One region of the Streptomyces sp. NBC_01241 genome, then DNA from elsewhere that is predicted to be linked to it. Evidence: riboswitches for the same ligand, from Rfam matches in the RefSeq annotation. Region 1 holds a riboswitch; each other region holds the start of a gene.
What was found. Region 1 has a riboswitch for cyclic di-AMP ahead of OG306_RS20335 (M23 family metallopeptidase). Riboswitches for the same ligand answer to the same signal wherever they lie in the genome.
Positions count from the first base shown of each region.

Region 2: another riboswitch for cyclic di-AMP. It lies ahead of OG306_RS23480 (C40 family peptidase); the one in region 1 lies ahead of OG306_RS20335 (M23 family metallopeptidase).
Region 3: another riboswitch for cyclic di-AMP. It lies ahead of OG306_RS14665 (transglycosylase family protein); the one in region 1 lies ahead of OG306_RS20335 (M23 family metallopeptidase).
Region 4: another riboswitch for cyclic di-AMP. It lies ahead of OG306_RS37860 (transglycosylase SLT domain-containing protein); the one in region 1 lies ahead of OG306_RS20335 (M23 family metallopeptidase).

Region 1 is NZ_CP108494.1:4,550,297-4,554,538, forward strand. Features, by position in the region: tRNA gene OG306_RS20325 (tRNA-Met) at 196-269, shown strand; gene OG306_RS20330 (PP2C family protein-serine/threonine phosphatase) at 484-1,644, shown strand; cyclic di-AMP (ydaO/yuaA leader) riboswitch at 1,924-2,076, shown strand; gene OG306_RS20335 (M23 family metallopeptidase) at 2,088-3,335, shown strand; gene OG306_RS20340 (aldo/keto reductase) at 3,514-4,242, shown strand, end outside.
Region 2 is NZ_CP108494.1:5,224,719-5,228,960, reverse strand. Features, by position in the region: gene pcrA (DNA helicase PcrA) at 1-1,719, opposite strand, end outside; cyclic di-AMP (ydaO/yuaA leader) riboswitch at 2,000-2,166, shown strand; gene OG306_RS23480 (C40 family peptidase) at 2,165-3,352, shown strand; gene OG306_RS23475 (hypothetical protein) at 3,590-3,943, opposite strand.
Region 3 is NZ_CP108494.1:3,361,067-3,365,308, forward strand. Features, by position in the region: gene eno (phosphopyruvate hydratase) at 1-118, opposite strand, end outside; gene OG306_RS14665 (transglycosylase family protein) at 459-1,205, opposite strand; cyclic di-AMP (ydaO/yuaA leader) riboswitch at 1,209-1,380, opposite strand; gene OG306_RS14670 (transglycosylase family protein) at 1,681-2,661, opposite strand; gene OG306_RS14675 (cytochrome P450 family protein) at 2,767-4,188, opposite strand; gene OG306_RS14680 (nucleoside triphosphate pyrophosphohydrolase) at 4,198-4,242, opposite strand, start outside.
Region 4 is NZ_CP108494.1:8,357,808-8,362,049, forward strand. Features, by position in the region: gene OG306_RS37855 (ATP-binding cassette domain-containing protein) at 1-1,526, opposite strand, end outside; cyclic di-AMP (ydaO/yuaA leader) riboswitch at 2,252-2,416, shown strand; gene OG306_RS37860 (transglycosylase SLT domain-containing protein) at 2,419-3,183, shown strand; gene OG306_RS37865 (hypothetical protein) at 3,318-3,611, opposite strand; gene OG306_RS37870 (APC family permease) at 4,035-4,242, shown strand, end outside.

The DNA.
Region 1 (4,242 bases):
CGGCGGGGTGCGGGGACGCGGGCTGGTCGCCGGGCGCATGGCCGGAGTACCGAGCGAGCGGCGGACGGGTGCCGAGCGGTCGGTGATTCGCTCAGCGGTTCACTCAGTGGCTCAGCGGTTCGCCCGGTGATTCGCCCAGTGATTCGCTCAGTGGTCATGAGCCCGCCGCGCATGCCGTACAGTTGTGTTTACCGACGCGGGGTGGAGCAGCTCGGTAGCTCGCTGGGCTCATAACCCAGAGGTCGCAGGTTCAAATCCTGTCCCCGCTACTGAAAAACCAGGCCCGGCACGCATGCAGCGTGCCGGGCCTGGTTCGTTCCCGCCATGGACTCCCGAAGGGGCAGGTCCGGGCGGTGTGCGAGCTGTGCCACGTACGTACCCCCATCGGCCGACGAGGAGTCGCCGCGCGACTCCGCTCCGGCGAGCCTGGGGTGGGGCGCGGTACCGTCCGCAGCCGTGCGCGTACCGGGCAGGAGACCACAGGTGTGGAAGCGGCTGAAGGGGCGCGGCAGACATGCCGAGGGCGGCACCCGTACCCGGCGGTTCGTCCGTGCGATGCCCGCCGTGATGATTCTCGGCGGGCTGGTGTTCGACTTCCTCACCCCGCCGACCTTCACCGCCATTCCGCTGTTCGTGGCGGCGCCGCTGATCGCCGCGCCGTTCTTCTCGCTGTCCAGGACCATCTGCACCGGCGTCGCCTCGATGCTGGCCGTTGTCGTGCTGCGGCTGTACAGCAACACGCTGCCGGACATCGTGCCGCTGATCGAGCTGCTCACTCTGGCCACCGTCTCGGTCCTCGCGGTCGTGATCAACGGGGTCGTGCGGCGCAGCAGTGAGCAGCTGGCGTCCGCGCGGGTCATCGCGGAGACCGCCATGCGGGCGGTGCTGCCGAAGCCGTCCGACCGGATCGGCGGGCTGCACGTGGCGGCGCGGTACGAGGCGGCGCAGGCGGACGAGTTCGTCGGCGGTGACCTGTTCGCCGTGACGGACTCCCCGTACGGGGTGCGGTTGGTGGTCGGGGACGTACGGGGGAAGGGGCTCGACGCCGTGGAGTCGGTGGCGGTGATCATCGGGGCGTTCCGGGAGGCGGCCGAGCAGGAGCGTTCGCTGGAGGGCGTGGCGCAGCGGCTGGAGCGGGCGCTGGCGCGGGAGGGGACGCGGCGGGGCGGGCTCGACGCGGTCGAGGGCTTCATCACCGCCGTGCTGGCCGAGATCCCGGCCGGGCTGTCCCGGGTGCGGGTCGTCAACCGCGGCCACCCCGAACCGATCCTGCTGCACCCCGACGGGGCGCTGGATGTGCTGGGGCCGACGGTGCCCGCGCTGCCGCTCGGGATGGACCTGGGAGCGTGGCCCGACAGGTCGGACGAGTGGGACCTGCCGGCGGGGGCGACCCTGCTCCTGTACACGGACGGCCTCTCCGAGGCGCGGAACACTGACGGGGTCTTCTACGACCCGGCGGCCCGGCTGCGCGGGCGGATCTTCCCGGGGCCCGAGGAGCTGCTGTCCGCACTGACCGATGACGTACGGCTGCACACGGGGGGTGAGACGACCGACGACATGGCGCTGCTCGCGGTCGTACGTCCCGCGGAGGGGCAGCCGGACCGGCGCAGGACCGTGAAGATCGTCGGTCGCGAAGGGGTGTGACGGGTGGGGCGGGGGCTTCGTGCGAGCCGGGTCGACCTTGGGTGCGGGATACCACCGTACGTAACCGAAGCGCGTCGCTCCGCATAACATTTGACGCAACGTCAGAAATCTGGTGGCCGCTGAGGGTCGATCAACTCATCCCATTCCGCCCGGTTGTGCACCGTAAAGTCCAGGCCAAAGACGTGAACGATCAGTGGGAACAGCTTGGAATCAGGCCCCGGTGTCTATTAACGTTCGATAACGCAGCGCGGTCGTCCCAGCCGTCGTCAGTGGCGGCACCGCGCGCGAGCGCCGAATTCCGCAAGGGAACCGGGGAACCACCTACATGGGGTGAATCGGACACCTGTGTCTCGTGAGAGGCAGAGGAGCCCGTAGGAGACCTTCCTGCTCCGAACCCGTCAGCTAACCCGGTAGGCGAGAAGGAAGGAAAGGAGTGCGCCCCCGTGGCGTCCAACAAGCCTGCCCCCGAGGCTCCCTCTCGGTTCAACCCCGACTTCGGTTCCGACTTCGGCACCGAGTTCGGATCCGGTTCCCACTCCGGCTTCGCTTCCGACTCCCCCTTCGCTTCCGACTCCGGCTTCGGCCCCGACTACGGGACCGCCTCCGACTACGGGACCGGTGGGACGGGAGCGGCGTACGGCACCGAGCCGGGCGGTGACTTCGCCGGTGACTTCGGTGGCGAATTCCGCGTCAACGGCGACGGTGAGCCCGAACGCAGCTGGGACGAGTGGAACCCCACCGAGGAGTCCGTCCGCCCCGTACGCGGCAGGCACCGCGTCGCCAAGCAGCGCAACGGACTTGCCCGTAGCTCCACGGTGCTCGGGGTCGGTGTCATCGCGGCGGTCGGTGCAGGGGGCATGGCCACCGCGCAGAGCAAGCCGCCGGTCTCCATCTCCCTTCCCGATTCCATCGCGGACAAGCTTCCCGACGCCAAGTCCCTTCCCGGCGTGGGTGCTCTGTTCTCCGCGGAGCCCGAAGCCGACAACACCGCTGTCGCCGCCGCTGCCGCACCGCTGACCACCGCCGGCCTCACCACCACCGAGGCCGAGCAGGGCACGGCGGACGCGGGCGAGGCGCTCCGCGCGCGCATCCTCCAGCAGGCGGAGCAGCAGCAGGACGCCGCCGACGCCGAGGCCAAGGCCGCACAGGAGAAGGAGGCCGCGGAGAAGGCCGCCGCCGAGGCCAAGAAGCAGCAGGACGCGGCCGAGGCCAAGGCCGCCGCCGAGAAGAAGAAGGCGGAGGAGGAAGCCAAGGCGAAGGCCGAGGCCCTGCGGCTCGCCAAGCTCGCCGCCAGCTACGCCATCCCGACCTCCTCGTACACGATCACCTCGACCTTCGGCCAGGCCGGCTCGATGTGGTCCTCCGGCTACCACACCGGCCTCGACTTCGCGGCGCCGACGGGTACGCCGATCAAGGCCATACACGGCGGCACCATCAAGTCGGCCGGCTGGTCCGGTTCGTACGGCTACCGCACGGTGCTGGAGCTCGACGACGGTACGGAGCTGTGGTTCTGCCACCAGTCCTCGATCGGCGTGAGCGTCGGCCAGCAGGTCACCACCGGTGAGACCATCGGCCGGGTCGGCGCGACCGGCAACGTGACGGGCCCGCACCTCCACCTGGAGGTCCACACCCCCTCCGGTACGGGCATCGACCCGATGGCCTGGCTGCGCGACAAGGGCCTCACCCCCTGATCCGCAGGCCGCCCTCCCGGTTCTTCCGGGCCGTGTGACCGGAGCGCTCCGCTGCTCCGAGCGATCCCGTGATCCGGTGGACCCGCCGCTGAACTCCGGCAGCCCTGACGCTCCCCCCCGACGTCAGGGCTGCCGGTCCGTCGGAATAGCGGGCGTGCCGGAATCCGTTGATCCATTTATGACTTCTCTTCGTAAGCTGGGCCCTTCCGACCTCCAGGTCTTCCCGCTCGCCCTCGGCGGCAACGTCTTCGGCTGGACCGCCGACGAGGCGCAGTCGTTCGCCGTGCTGGACGCTTACGCCGCGGCGGGCGGCAATTTCATCGACACCGCCGACGCCTACTCCGCCTGGGTCCCGGGCAACGAGGGCGGCGAGTCGGAGACCGTCATCGGAAAGTGGCTCGCGGCCCGCTCCAACCGTTCCGACATCGTCGTCGCGACCAAGGTCGGCGCGCACCCCTCGTACAAGGGGCTCTCCGCCACGAACATCAAGGCCGCGGCCGAGGAGTCGCTGCGCCGGCTCGGCACCGACCACATCGATCTGTACTACACACACTTCGATGACGAGACCGTCCCGGTCGAGGAGATCATCACCGCCCTCGACGAACTCGTGAAGGAAGGCAAGGTCCGGGAGATCGCCGCCTCCAACATCGGCCCCGAGCGGCTCCAGGCGTCCCTGGACTTCTCGGAGCGCGAGGGGCTGGCCCGGTACGTCGCCCTTCAGCCGCACTACAACCTGGTCTCGCGGGACACCTACGAGGGTGAGCTCCAGGACACGGCCGCCCGGGCCGGGCTCGCCGCCGTCCCGTACTTCGCCCTGGCCTCCGGCTTCCTCACCGGCAAGTACCGTCCGGGGGCTTCGGTGGAGAGCGCCCGCGCCGAGAAGGCCGGTGAGTACCTGGCGTCGGAG
Region 2 (4,242 bases), 670 kb from region 1:
GGTCTCGTCCTGCGGGTCGGTGGACGCCTGGAGCTCGGCGAGATAGCCGGTCCGCTCCAGGACGGCCTCCAGGACCACCGCCGGGCCCGCGCCGGACTCGACGATCGTGCGCAGCTCCTCCATCAGCGTGTTGAACCGCTTGACGGCATTGGCCGACCGGGCCGCCATGCCGTACGCCTCGTCGACCCGGCGCAGCGCCTGCGGGAAGGTGATCTTCTCGCGCATCGACAGCGCGTCGATCATCGCCTCGGCACGGTCGCCGATGCCGCGTTTGGGCACATTGAGGATGCGGCGCAGCGGGACGGTGTCCTCGGGGTTGGCGAGGACCCGGAGGTAGGCCAGGACGTCCCGGACCTCCTTGCGCTCGTAGAAGCGCACTCCGCCGACGACCTTGTAGGGCAGGCCGACACGGATGAAGATCTCTTCGAAGACCCGGGACTGCGCGTTCGTACGGTAGAAGACCGCGACGTCGCCGGCCTTGGCATCGCCCGCGTCGGTCAGCCGGTCGATCTCGTCGGCGACGAACTGCGCCTCGTCGTGCTCGGTGTCGGCGACATAGCCGGTGATGCGGGCGCCGGTGCCGGCGTTCGTCCAGAGGTTCTTGGGGCGGCGGCTCTCGTTGCGTTCGATGACGGCGTTGGCGGCGGACAGGATCGTCTGCGTGGAGCGGTAGTTCTGCTCCAGCAGGATCGTGGTCGCGTCCGGGTAGTCCTCCTCGAACTGGAGGATGTTGCGGATGGTCGCGCCGCGGAAGGCGTAGATCGACTGGTCCGCGTCACCGACGACGCACAGCTCGGCGGGGGCGTCGGCCTCGCCCGCCGGGCCGACCAGTTCGCGTACGAGGGTGTACTGGGCGTGGTTGGTGTCCTGGTACTCGTCGACGAGGACGTGCCGGAAGCGGCGGCGGTAGTGCTCGGCGACGTCGGGGAACGCCTGGAGCAGGTGGACCGTCGTCATGATGATGTCGTCGAAGTCCAGCGCGTTGGCCTCGCGCAGCCGGGACTGGTACATCGCGTAGGCCTGCGCGAGGGTCTTCTCGAACCCGTCGGCGGCCTGACCGGCGAAGGTCTCCTCGTCGATCAGCTCGTTCTTCAGGTTGGAGACCTTGGCCGTGAACGACTTCGGCGGGAAGCGCTTCGGGTCGAGGTCGAGATCGCGGCAGACCAGGGCCATCAGCCGCTTGGAGTCGGCGGCGTCGTAGATCGAGAACGATGACGTGAAGCCGAGCTTCTTCGACTCGCGGCGCAGGATGCGTACGCACGCGCTGTGGAAGGTCATGACCCACATGGCGTTGGCGCGCGGTCCGACGAGCTGCTCGACGCGCTCCTTCATCTCGCCCGCGGCCTTGTTGGTGAAGGTGATCGCCAGGATCTGGCCGGGGTGCACCCCGCGCTCGGCGAGGAGGTGGGCGATCCGGTGGGTCAGCACCCGCGTCTTGCCGGAGCCCGCCCCGGCGACGATGAGCAGCGGGGAGCCCGCATGGACCACGGCGGCGCGCTGCTCGGTGTTCAGCCCGTCGAGGAGCGCCGCGGGGTCGATGACGGGGCGGTGCGCGCCGTCGCGGTAGTACGCCTCCCTGGGCGGCGGGGGCCCGTCGAATACGCCCGCGAAGAGGTCCTCCGGCACCGCTTCGGGTGCGGAGTCCTCGGGGGGCGGCGGGGGCTCTTCCTCCGAGTGCTGGAGGCCGGCCAGGAAGCTGTCGTCAAAGAGGCTGCTCATCGCTTGTCGAGTCTAGGCCGCCGCACCGACACACGACGGCCGCATGCCGAACCGGACCCGGACCGCAGGGCCGGCCCCACCCCCTGCCGGGCACACAAAGAGAGCGGACGCCCACTCGCGGTCAGGAATTCCGGGCCCCCCGTCCGCGCCCGCCGCCCCACTTCGCCGAGGTCACGAAGATGTATCGGGCATATCGAACATCAACCTTCACAGCAGCACCATGGGTTGGCTAGCGTGCTCGTCCGGGCGGCCCGTACCCCCAGAGGCGAACCACGCCGAGCGGGCGCCCACGCCGAATCCGGGCTGCCCTCGCGGGAGTTCGGAACCGGGGACCCACACGCATGTACCGGGGTGAATCGGTCCTTGTCCCCCACGCGGACCGTAGGGCAGCCTTCCGTTCCGCCCGAACCCGACAGCTAACCCGGTAGGCGGTCCACGGAAGGAGATGCCGGCCTTGGCATCGCATCGCAAGCCGCGCACCCGGGTGCGCACCACCACACCGGCCGTCGGGCTCACGACGGCGGCACTGGCGTCCGTGACCCTGCTCTCCACGCAGAGCGCGATGGCCGCCCCCGCTCCGAAAGCCGGCATCGAGGACGTCCAGAAGCAGGTCGACGACCTCTACCGGCAGGCGGGCACCGCGACCCAGCAGTACAACCAGGCGAAGGAGGCCGCCGCCACCCAGCGCACCAAGGTCGACGCCCTGCTGGACGATGTCGCCAAGCGCGCCGACCAGCTCAACGAGGCCCGCAGGACGCTCGGCACGTACGCGGCCGCGCAGTACCGCAGCGGCACCATCGCACCGAGCGCCACCTTCTTCCTGGCCGACGACCCGCAGTCGTATTTCGACCAGAACCAGCTGATGAACCGGATGACCAGCCGGCAGCAGAAGGCGATCACGGACTTCCGTACGCAGCAGACCAAGGCGGCGAAGAAGCGTGCCGAGGCGGTGCAGAGCCTGGAGACGCTGACCACGACGCAGACCACGCTGCGCACCAGCAAGCAGGACGTCCAGAAGAAGCTGGGCGAGGCGCGCGCGTTGCTGTCGCAGCTGACCGCCGAGGAGAAGGCGCGGCTCGCGGAGCTGGAGCGGAAGAAGGAGGCGGAGGCCCGGCGCAAGGCGGAAGAACTGGCCAAGCAGCAGGCCGCCGCCAAGGCGGAGGCGGACCGCAAGGCGGCGGAGGCCGCGAAGGAAGCGGGTTCCGGCACCGGTACGGGCACCGGTACGGGCACCGGTACGGGCACCGGTACGGGCACGAGCACCGGCTCGGACAGCAGCGCCACCACCAAGGCGGAGAAGGTCCTCGCCTTCGCCCGCGCCCAGATCGGCAAGCCGTACGTCTGGGGCGCGACGGGCCCGTCCTCGTACGACTGCTCCGGGCTCACCCAGGCGGCGTGGAAGGCCGCGGGCGTCGACATCCCGCGCACCACCTGGGACCAGGTGAAGACAGGCACCCGGGTCGCGACGGCGGACCTGCGCCCGGGCGACCTCGTCTTCTTCTACGACGACATCAGCCACGTCGGCATCTACAAGGGTGACGGGATGATGATCCACGCGCCGAAGCCGGGGGCGAATGTGCGCGAGGAGTCGATCTACTACATGCCGATCTACGGCAGCGTGCGGCCGGCGTAGCGATTCGCACGGCCATCGGCCATCGGCCGGGGCGCGGGCCGCCCCGCACTCCGGCCGACTCAGGACCCAGGCCTCGGAACCCGGCCCGGCTCGGACCCCGGCTCTCGGAACATCGGCCTCGGTTCCCCGGCCTCGGTTCCCCGGCCTCGGTTCCCCGGCCTCGGTTCCCCGGCCTCGGTTCCCCGGCCTCGGTTCCCCGGCCTCAGCTCTCCGGCCCGAGCTCTCCGGCCTCGGTTCTCAGGTCCAGAGCGTGGCGATGAAGATGTTGGCGAGCGTCAGCCCGCCCACGGCCGAGAAGGCGCCCTTGTCGACCTTCTCCTCGTCCCGCTTGATGTAGACCAGCGCGAGGATGACGACCAGGAGCAGCAGCTTGACCCCGATCTTGATGTTGTTCACGGGGTTGTCGTCGGCCTGGTTGAGCCCGACCAGTGCGACACCGGTGCCCAGCATCGTCAGCGCGCCGTGCAGCATCGCAGGGACGAACCGGGCCGTGCCCGCGCCCATCGCCTTCATCTGGGTCAGGAAACCGCCCAGCAGAGAGGCGATGCCGATGATGTGCAGGGCGACGAAGACATGAATGAGTACGTCCATGAGGCCGCAGCCTAGCCCTGCCCATATCACCACTCCGCAGGCAGGTGCGGCTTCCTGCCGCTTCGCTCGTGTCTGTACCAATTGCCTTACTCTGTTGCCATTTTTCCGATCAATCAAAGACAGTGCCGCGCCAAAATGAGGCAATAGGCGTCATTACAACTCTTCCCCGTGCCCCGGGTTTAGCGTCCCTGAGCAGGTGACCGTCTTCACCGCCGCTCCGCACCCGGACGGCACACCGGTCACCCCGCCGGGATCCGGCGGCGGGCCGCTCTCCTGTTGGTGACCCGCCGCCGGACCTC
Region 3 (4,242 bases), 1.2 Mb from region 1:
CGGACGGCACGGCAGCACGGCCCGTGCTGCCGTCGTCGAGGCCAACTTCGACCTCGACCGTGGGGTTCCCCCGGGAGTCGAGGATTTCCCGGGCTACGACGACGTCGATGGACGGCACGAGGCATCTCCTTCTGGGATATGACACTGGTTGTGCAGGGTCACTTTGGCCTTGCGACAAGAGCCTAACCGGCCCGGCCCGCTCAGCCGGACGACCGCCCGACCCCTGGGACGAAAAAGGACCCAAGGACGCTCATCGTCGGACAAACCGTCAGAATTTTACTGGTCAGTAACTACAACAGTTGAACGATCACACAGAGCGGAAGCGTCACGCGGGGGTGGTGCGTAGGGGTGACACGCGGGGTGGCACGCGGGGTGGCACGCGACACAGGAAACCCCGGCCCGGCGCATACGGGGGGATGCGCGCCGGGCCGGGGTGCTCGGGGAGGAGAGGCCCTGGACTACTTGGTCAGGTGCAGCTGCTGACCCGGGTAGATCAGGTCCGCGTCCTTGACGATGTCCTTGTTCATCTCGAACAGCCGCTGCCAGCCGCCCTTGACCTTGTGGTCGGCGGCGATCTTGCTCAGGGAGTCGCCGGAGACAACCTTGTACTCGCCGTCACCCTTCTTGACCTTCTGGCCGGTCGGGGTGGTGACGGTCTCCTTCGACTCGGCCTGCGGGGCGGCGGAGCGGTCCGAGCGGTTGGCGGCGGGGGCCTCGGTGCGCTCGGCCTTCTTCGGCTGCGACTGCTGCTTCGGCGCGGCCGGGGCGCTCTGCTGCTTGGTGGCGCCGGAGTTCGAGGAGGAGCCGGTGTCGACGCCCGGGTTCACCCCGTCGTTGCGCAGGTTGCCGGCACCGGCGCAGCCCCAGGCGCCCGGACCCTGCACGGCGAGGAGCTTCTCGGCGGTGGCGATCTGCTGGGCCTTGGTGGCCAGGTCGGCACGGGGGGCGTACTGCGTACCGCCGGCGGCGGCCCAGCTGGACTGCGAGAACTGCAGACCGCCGTAGTAGCCGTTACCGGTGTTGATGGACCAGTTGCCACCCGACTCGCACCGGGCAACGGCGTCCCAGGTGGCGACGGAGGCGGCGGAGGCGCCGGTCGCACCCATCAGCGGAACGGCGACGGCGGCACCGGCGACACCGGCGAGCGTGGCGACACGGACGGCCTTGGACGGGCGGCGGTGCTTGCCCTTGCTGGAAAACAGCATGGAACTTCTCCTCACCGACGCCTACGAGGTGAGCTGTCGGGTTCGGGCCAAGTGAGTTGCCCGGCCGCACGTCCTAGCGCGCGACTTCACCCCAAGCCGGTCCTGATGCGTCTTTCGACGATCGGGCCCGGCGCTTACCTGGGTCCCCCGCTCCTGCCTACGGCGCTTTACGCGTCTCTTCCCTTCGACCGACGGCAGGATTCGGCGTGACGGTCGACGGGGCCCGCGGTGCGAGCGGTTCCGACCGTAAACATAGGCAACCCCCACTTTCAAAGATGGACACATCGGACAATCAGCCCTTACTTGCATGTGAGGAACCATCGTTTTCGCAGGTGGGAGGCGATACGGCCGGAGCCCCCGGGCGCGACACGCCAGTTGACGCAAAGAGACCCATGTCTCACTTACGCATAAGCGGACATAGGCCTCTGAACTGCCCCGATTTTTGGGTCTCTTTTAGTCGATTTTCAGACCGCCCTCATTCGGCCTTCACGCCGAGATCGAGACTCTGGCCAGGGAGAATGAGGTCCGGGTCAGAGCCGACGGCACTCTTGTTGGCCTCGTAGAGCGCGGGCCAGCCACCAGGAACCTTCTGTGCGTCAGCAATCGCCCAGAGATTGTCGCCGGGGCGGACGGTGTACGTGCCGTCGGCGGCCGAGGCGCCCGCGTCGCGTGCGTCGCTGTCGCCACGTGAGGCGTGGCGGCCCGACTCGCGGCCCAGCCCGCCGTCCGCGCCCCGGCTCGCCTCGGAGGCCGGTGCGCCACGGTGCTTGCCACCCGTACGGCCGAGGGAATCGGATGAATCACGCGCATCGGGCACTCCGGGCGCGTCGGAGGACGGGGCGGCCGACTCGGTGGCCGAGGGCCGCGTGGAGGACTCGGCCTTGCCCGTCGACCCGTCGGCACCGCCCGAGCCCTTCGAGCCGCCCTTGCCGTGCGTGGCGCCCTTGCCGTTCGTGGCGCCCTTGCCGTTCGACGGAGTGGCGCCGCCGGACGGGGTCGCCGACGTGCCGTCAGCCGGCTCCGTGCTCTGTGCCGGCTCGGGGGCGGGCGCGATCCCCGGATCGACGCCCGGCAGCGTCCCGTCCTCCGCGAGGCCGGAGATGACCGCACAGCTGGGCCAGGCCCGCGGGCCACGGTCCTCCAGGACCTTCTCGGCCACGGCTATCTGCTGCGCGCGGCTGGCGAGGTCGGCGCGCTCGGCGTACGAAGCGCCGCCGTACGCCTTCCAGGTCTCCTGCGAGAACTGCAGGCCGCCGTAGAAGCCGTTGCCGAGGTCGGCGCTCCACATGCCGCCGCTCTCGCACTCGGCCACCCGGTCCCAGGTCGTGGCGTCGGCCGCGTGCGCGCCGGCCGCACCGAGCAGCGGGATGGCGATGGCCGATCCGGTCACGCCCGCGGCGACGACGATGGCGGGTGCCTGACGAGGGCGACGGTGTCTGCCGTTCGCGGAGCCCATGGGGATGCCTTCCGTGTGACTGACGAGTGACTGGTGAGTCGAACGGTGAACCTAGCGGGACTCGAACGCGCGTCACAAGTCGATGCAGCGCAGATCACGTGAAAGTCACGGAGTTGACGGGACATCACTTCGTGTCGGCGCGGACCCCGGTGTGAACTCCACGGGCAGTGTGCGCAGTCCACGCATGATGAGCCCGCCACGCCACCTCAAATCGGCAGGTTCCACCGCAAGTCGCAGGTCGGGAAGGCGTCTCAGGAGCGTGGCGAGGGCGGTCTGTCCCTCCAGCCGGGCGAGCGGTGCTCCCAGGCAGTAGTGGATGCCGTGCCCGTATCCGAGGTGCTGATTGTCACTCCGCGCGAGGTCGAGCGTGTCGGGGTCCTCGAAGCGTTCCGGGTCGCGGTCGGCGGCGGCGAGGACGACGAGTACGGGGTCGCCTGCCGCGATCTCCTGTCCGCCGAGCGTCAGCGGCTCGGTGGCGAACCGCCAGGTCGCCAGCTCCACCGGACCGTCGTACCGCAGCAGTTCCTCGATCCCGGTCTCCAGCAGCCGGCTCTCGCCCGCGTCGAGGGAGAGTTGCAGCCGCTCGCGCTGTGCGGGGTTGCGCAGCAGGGCGTACACGCCGTTGCCGACGAGATTGACGGTTGTCTCGAATCCGGCGAACAGGAGGATGAAGGCCATGGCCGCGGCCTCGTTCTCGGTGAGATGCTCGCCGTGGTCGCTGGCCCGGATCAGCCCCGAGATCAGATCGTCCCCCGGGTTCTCCCTTTTACGGTGGATCAGTTCGGCGAGATAGCCGCGCATCTTCTTCACCGACCTGGCCACCCCGCCGCGCGGGCCGCCGCCGTGCCGGATCATCATGCCCGCCCAGTCCCGGAAGTCGTCCTGGTCCTCGGGCGGGACGCCGAGCAGGTCGCAGATCGCGTAGATGGGGAGCGGGAACGCGAAGTCGTGGATGAGGTCCGCCTTCCCCTCCGCGATGAAACGGTCGATGAGGCGGTCCGTCAGTTCCTGCACCCGCGGGGCGAACTCGGCGACCCGGCGCGGGGTGAACGCCTTGGAGACGAGGCGGCGCAGCCGGGTGTGGTCGGGCGGGTCGATGTTCAGCAGGTGCGTCATCAGCTCCGCCTTGCGCTCGCCCGGGATGCCCGTCTTCCCCTTGGCGTGCGCCGGCTCGGCGTGATGCGCCGGGTTCTTGGAGAGCCGGGCGTCGGCGAGGGCCTGACGGGCATCCGCGTACCGGGTCACGAGCCAGGCCTCGACGCCGCTGGGCAGTGCGGTGCGGTGCACGGGGCTGTGCTCGCGCAGCCAGGCGTAAGCCGGGTACGGGTCGGTGGCGAACTCCCACGTGAAGAGTTCGGGTGCGTCGGCGGGACGGGCGGCGGACCGACCGGCGGGGCAGGCGGCGGGATCGGCCGCCGGCTGATCGGCGGGACAGGCGGCGGGGTCGGCCGCCGGCTGATCGGCCGGACGGTCGTCGCGGCCGTCCGCGGGCTGACCGGTGGGGCGGGCGGCGGGGCTCTGGTTCACCCCCCGACGTTATCCGTTGCCCTCCGCCGCCCGGATGGCGTCCCGGTAGGCGCG
Region 4 (4,242 bases), 3.8 Mb from region 1:
GCACCCTCGTACGACCGGAGTGCGCTGATCAGCTGACGCACACCGGCGATGTCGAGGTTGTTGGTCGGCTCGTCCAGCATCAGCAACTGCGGGGCCGGTGCGGCGAGCATCGTCGCGGCGAGCGCGGCACGGAAGCGCTCTCCGCCCGAGAGGGTGCCCGCCGGCTGTTCCGCGCGCTTCCCCTGGAACAGGAAGCGCGCGAGCTGGGAGCGGATGTGGTTGTCGGTGACCCCGGGAGCCATGCGGTTCACGTTCGCCGCGACGCTCAGCTCCTCGTCCAGCACATCGAGCCGCTGGGGAAGGAACCGCAGCGGTACGAACGTCCTGGCCTCGCCGGACAGCGGAGCGAGCTCGCCCGTGAGGGTGCGCAGCAGCGTGGTCTTGCCGGCGCCGTTGCGCCCGACGAGGGCGATGCGTTCGGGCCCGTGCACATGGAGGCTGCCCCGGCGCAGCCTGCCGAACCGGGGCTGCAGTTCGTGCAGGCTCAGCACGGTGCGGCCGGTGGGAACGGCGGTGTGGGGAAGGCTCACGCGGATCTCGGCATCGTTGCGTACCGCGTCCGCGGCTTCCTCGCGGCGTTCGCGCGCCTCGCTGAGCCGCTCCTCGTGCACGCCGCGAAGCCTGCCCCCGGACTCCTGCGCGGACCGCTTCCGGCGGCCGGCGAGGATCTTCGGGAGGCCCCCGTCGGCCTCCGCCTTCCTGCCTTGGCGCTGACGGCGGGCCAGCTTCACCTGGGTCTCCTCCAGTTCGCGTTTCTGCCGGCGCACGTCGGCCTCCGCGGCCCTCAACATCCGTCCGGCGGCCTCCTGTTCGGTGGCCAGGGCCTCCTGGTAGGCCGACCAGCCACCGCCGTACCAGCTCACGGATCCGGCGTGCAGTTCGGCGATGCGGTCCACGCGTTCGAGCAGTTCGAGGTCGTGGCTGACCACGACCAGTACTCCGGAGCGCCAGTTGTCGACGGCGTCGTAGAGCCTGCGGCGCGCGAACACATCGAGGTTGTTGGTCGGTTCGTCCATCAGGAGGACGTCGGGGCGTTCCAGCAGCAGGGCGGCCAGCCGCAGCAGGACGGTCTCCCCGCCGGACATCTGGCCCACGGTGCGGTCCAGCTCCAGGTATCCGAGCCCGAGCGACCCCAGTGTCGCGAGGGCCTGTTCCTCCACGTCCCAGTCGTCGCCGATCGTCTCGAAGTGCTTCTCGTCCACATCTCCGGCCTCGATGGCGCGCAGCGCGTCGCGCCGCTCGGCGATGCCCAGGGCCTCGTCCACCCGCAGCGTCGTGTCGAGGGTGATGTTCTGAGGAAGGTGGGCGAGGCTGCCGCCGACGGTCACCGAGCCCTGGGAGGGGCGCAGCAGGCTGGCCAGCAGGCGCAGCAGTGTGGACTTGCCCGCGCCGTTGTTGCCGACGAGGCCTGTGCGGCCCCGGCCGATGCTGAGCGAGAGCCCGTCGAAGACGGTCGTGCCGTCCGGCCACTGGAAGGACAGGGCGGAGCAGGTGAGGGAGGCACTGGGGGTGGTGGGTGTCGCCATGGTGATCCTCGCAGTCGTGAGCGCGGTGAAGGGGGCTTCGTATGCGAGCACCACGCAGCGACCGAACAGGAACAGGTGCGGCGGTCCGAAAGATCGAGGGACGGCTCATGCACCGAGGTCGCATCCACGCGGGGTCACGGGCAGGACAACACACTGCTACTGCGTGACGGGCGTACGACCGGAGTCGTACGGCGCGATGATCGCGAACCTCAGATGCGCAACGTCCACCTCTATCGGAGACAACAGGACAGCTCGAAACCTTAGCGATCAGGCGGGCGGAAGGCAACGCCTCGATGCCGTGCGGGGGAGTGGCGCGAGCGATCGGAGGCCGGTCCTGCCGGGTGTGGCGGGCCCGACGGTGGTGCACCGGAGCGAGAACAGGCGAAGAGTCAGTCAAATGTCCTATATGTGCGCTTTCGTTAGACATGGGCTCTTGGGCAACAAAGGGGCATTTGGGGGGAGTTGCGATCTCTCGACGCTGCCCGGTATGCCCGTTTCTGAAGCTGCGTGGTGTGAGTCACTTTCAGGCCTCGCGATGTCGTGGCGCGTCACCCGGTTCCCTTCTGTGCAAGGAAATTTGGCATGGCGATGTGAGGTGGCTTACTTCCCCTTCCGTGATTCGATCTTGCAAATGAATTGTGATCAAAAAATAGGGGCTTGTTCCCTTCGGCATTTCTCGCCTACGGTCACCGTCAATCCGGACGGAACGCCGAATCCTGCCGCCGTCCGAGAATCCGACCAACCCACTCACGTACGGCAGGAGCGGGGGACCCAGGTAAGCCGCCGAACCGGTATCCGGTATGGCTCGGGGTGAAGTCGCAATTGCATGCGGCCAGGCATCTCCAGCCTGAACCCGACAGCTCACCTCGTAGGCGACGGAGAGGAATTCGCCATGCCCACAACGGGTGAGTATCGTCGTCGCAAGCCCACTTCGCGGACCCGCGGTTTCATTGCCGCGACCACGGGCGGAGCCGCCCTCGTGCTGCCGCTGGTCTGCGCCGGATTCGCTTCGGCCGCGCCGGCCCAGGCTGCCACCGCAAAGGCCACGGCACCGGCCGCCGTCGCCAAGGAAATCTCCGCCCAGAAGGCCGCGCCCACCATCTATTCCGTGATCGCGGGTGACACCCTTTCCAAGATCGCGAAGGGGCATTCCGTAAGCGGTGGCTGGCAGAAGCTGTACGCGGACAATCGAGAGACCATCGGTGCCGACCCCACGCTGATTCACCCGGGCATGAAACTGACCATCGGCGCCAAGGCTGTGGCCGGCACGTCCACCGGCGTATCGGCCGTGAACACCGTCGCGGTGTCGACCACTGCCGCCGCCCCCGCCAAGTACACCAATGACCTGGACGGCTGGATCAAGGAGTCGCTGGCCGTCATGGCCCAGCACGGCATACCCGGCAGCTACGACGGCATCCACCGCAACATCATGCGCGAGTCCTCCGGTAACCCCCGGGCCATCAACAACTGGGACTCGAACGCCGCCAAGGGAACGCCGTCCAAGGGGCTCCTGCAGATCATCGACCCGACGTTCCGCGCCTACCACGTGCCCGGCACGTCGATGGACAGCTACGACCCGGTCGCCAACATCACCGCAGCGTGCAATTACGCGGCCGACAGGTACGGCTCGATCGACAACGTGTTCGGCGCCTACTGACGCACAAGAGCTCCTGGCGGCGGTTCAGGGCCGACGGGTTCACGGGTTCACGGAGGGCCGAGCAGGCCTCTCGTGAAGGACCGTACCCGCCGGTCAGGGACCGCCGTTCGGTCGCTTCCTGGGGGCAGGGGTACCTACTCCGGCCTGCTGGGCGGTGGCCTGGGAACCTTGGCCGCCGCTCCTTCACGAACGGACTTCACCACCGCGTCGTGGAGACGACGGCTGTCGTCCTCGGAGCAGCACGGCACGGGGCTGCCCGACATGGTGAACCAGTCGATCGCACCCGTGTACTGCACTGTCACCTGAGCCATGTCATCGGCCCAGGTCGTGTGAACCGTCAGGTCCCCGGACAGGACGCCGACCTCGTCCGTCAGCACGCCACCATGCCCGGAGAACACACCGCGAGTCGTCCATGACGCCCAAGCCATGAATCCAGGCTGGCACCAAGTCCATGGATGCGCACCCCCAGTCGGAGCGCGGGCGCTCACGGCCCGGTCGACGCGCGCCCTCCGCCGTCCGCCGTCGGCCGTTCTCCGCTCTCTGCCGTCCGTCCTCCGCGGTGCTCCGGGACGCTCCCGCCTCTCCGGATCCTGAAACGGGCAAAATTTTCCATCGGATTCCGCTGCGGTTCCCGCACCCGTCGATCTCCAGCAGAGTGACGCACTTTCAACGACAAACCGTTGTATCGGCTCGCCGAAACAACGAATTCCGTAGGTGAACAGCTCTTGACCTGCGAAACTCGTCAGGATTGCATGTCGCGCTGGGAGCGAAGAAAACGTTCACTACGTCCTCGTCTGGAGGCGATACCGCTCCCGTGCTCAGTCACCGCACCTGTTGATCGGAATCGCACGATGACCGAAACGCTCAGCGCTCCCCAGGCGCTGGCCCCCGCGACCGGCCCCACCCCACAGAAGCTCAAGCGTTCCATCGGCGTCGTGGGCGGAACACTCCTCACGCTCTCCTGCGTGACGCCCGCTTCGACACTCTTCGTGGTCGTACCGGACCTGTTCTCCAGCCTCGGCACGTACACCGCCCTGACCATCGGCATCGGTTCGCTGC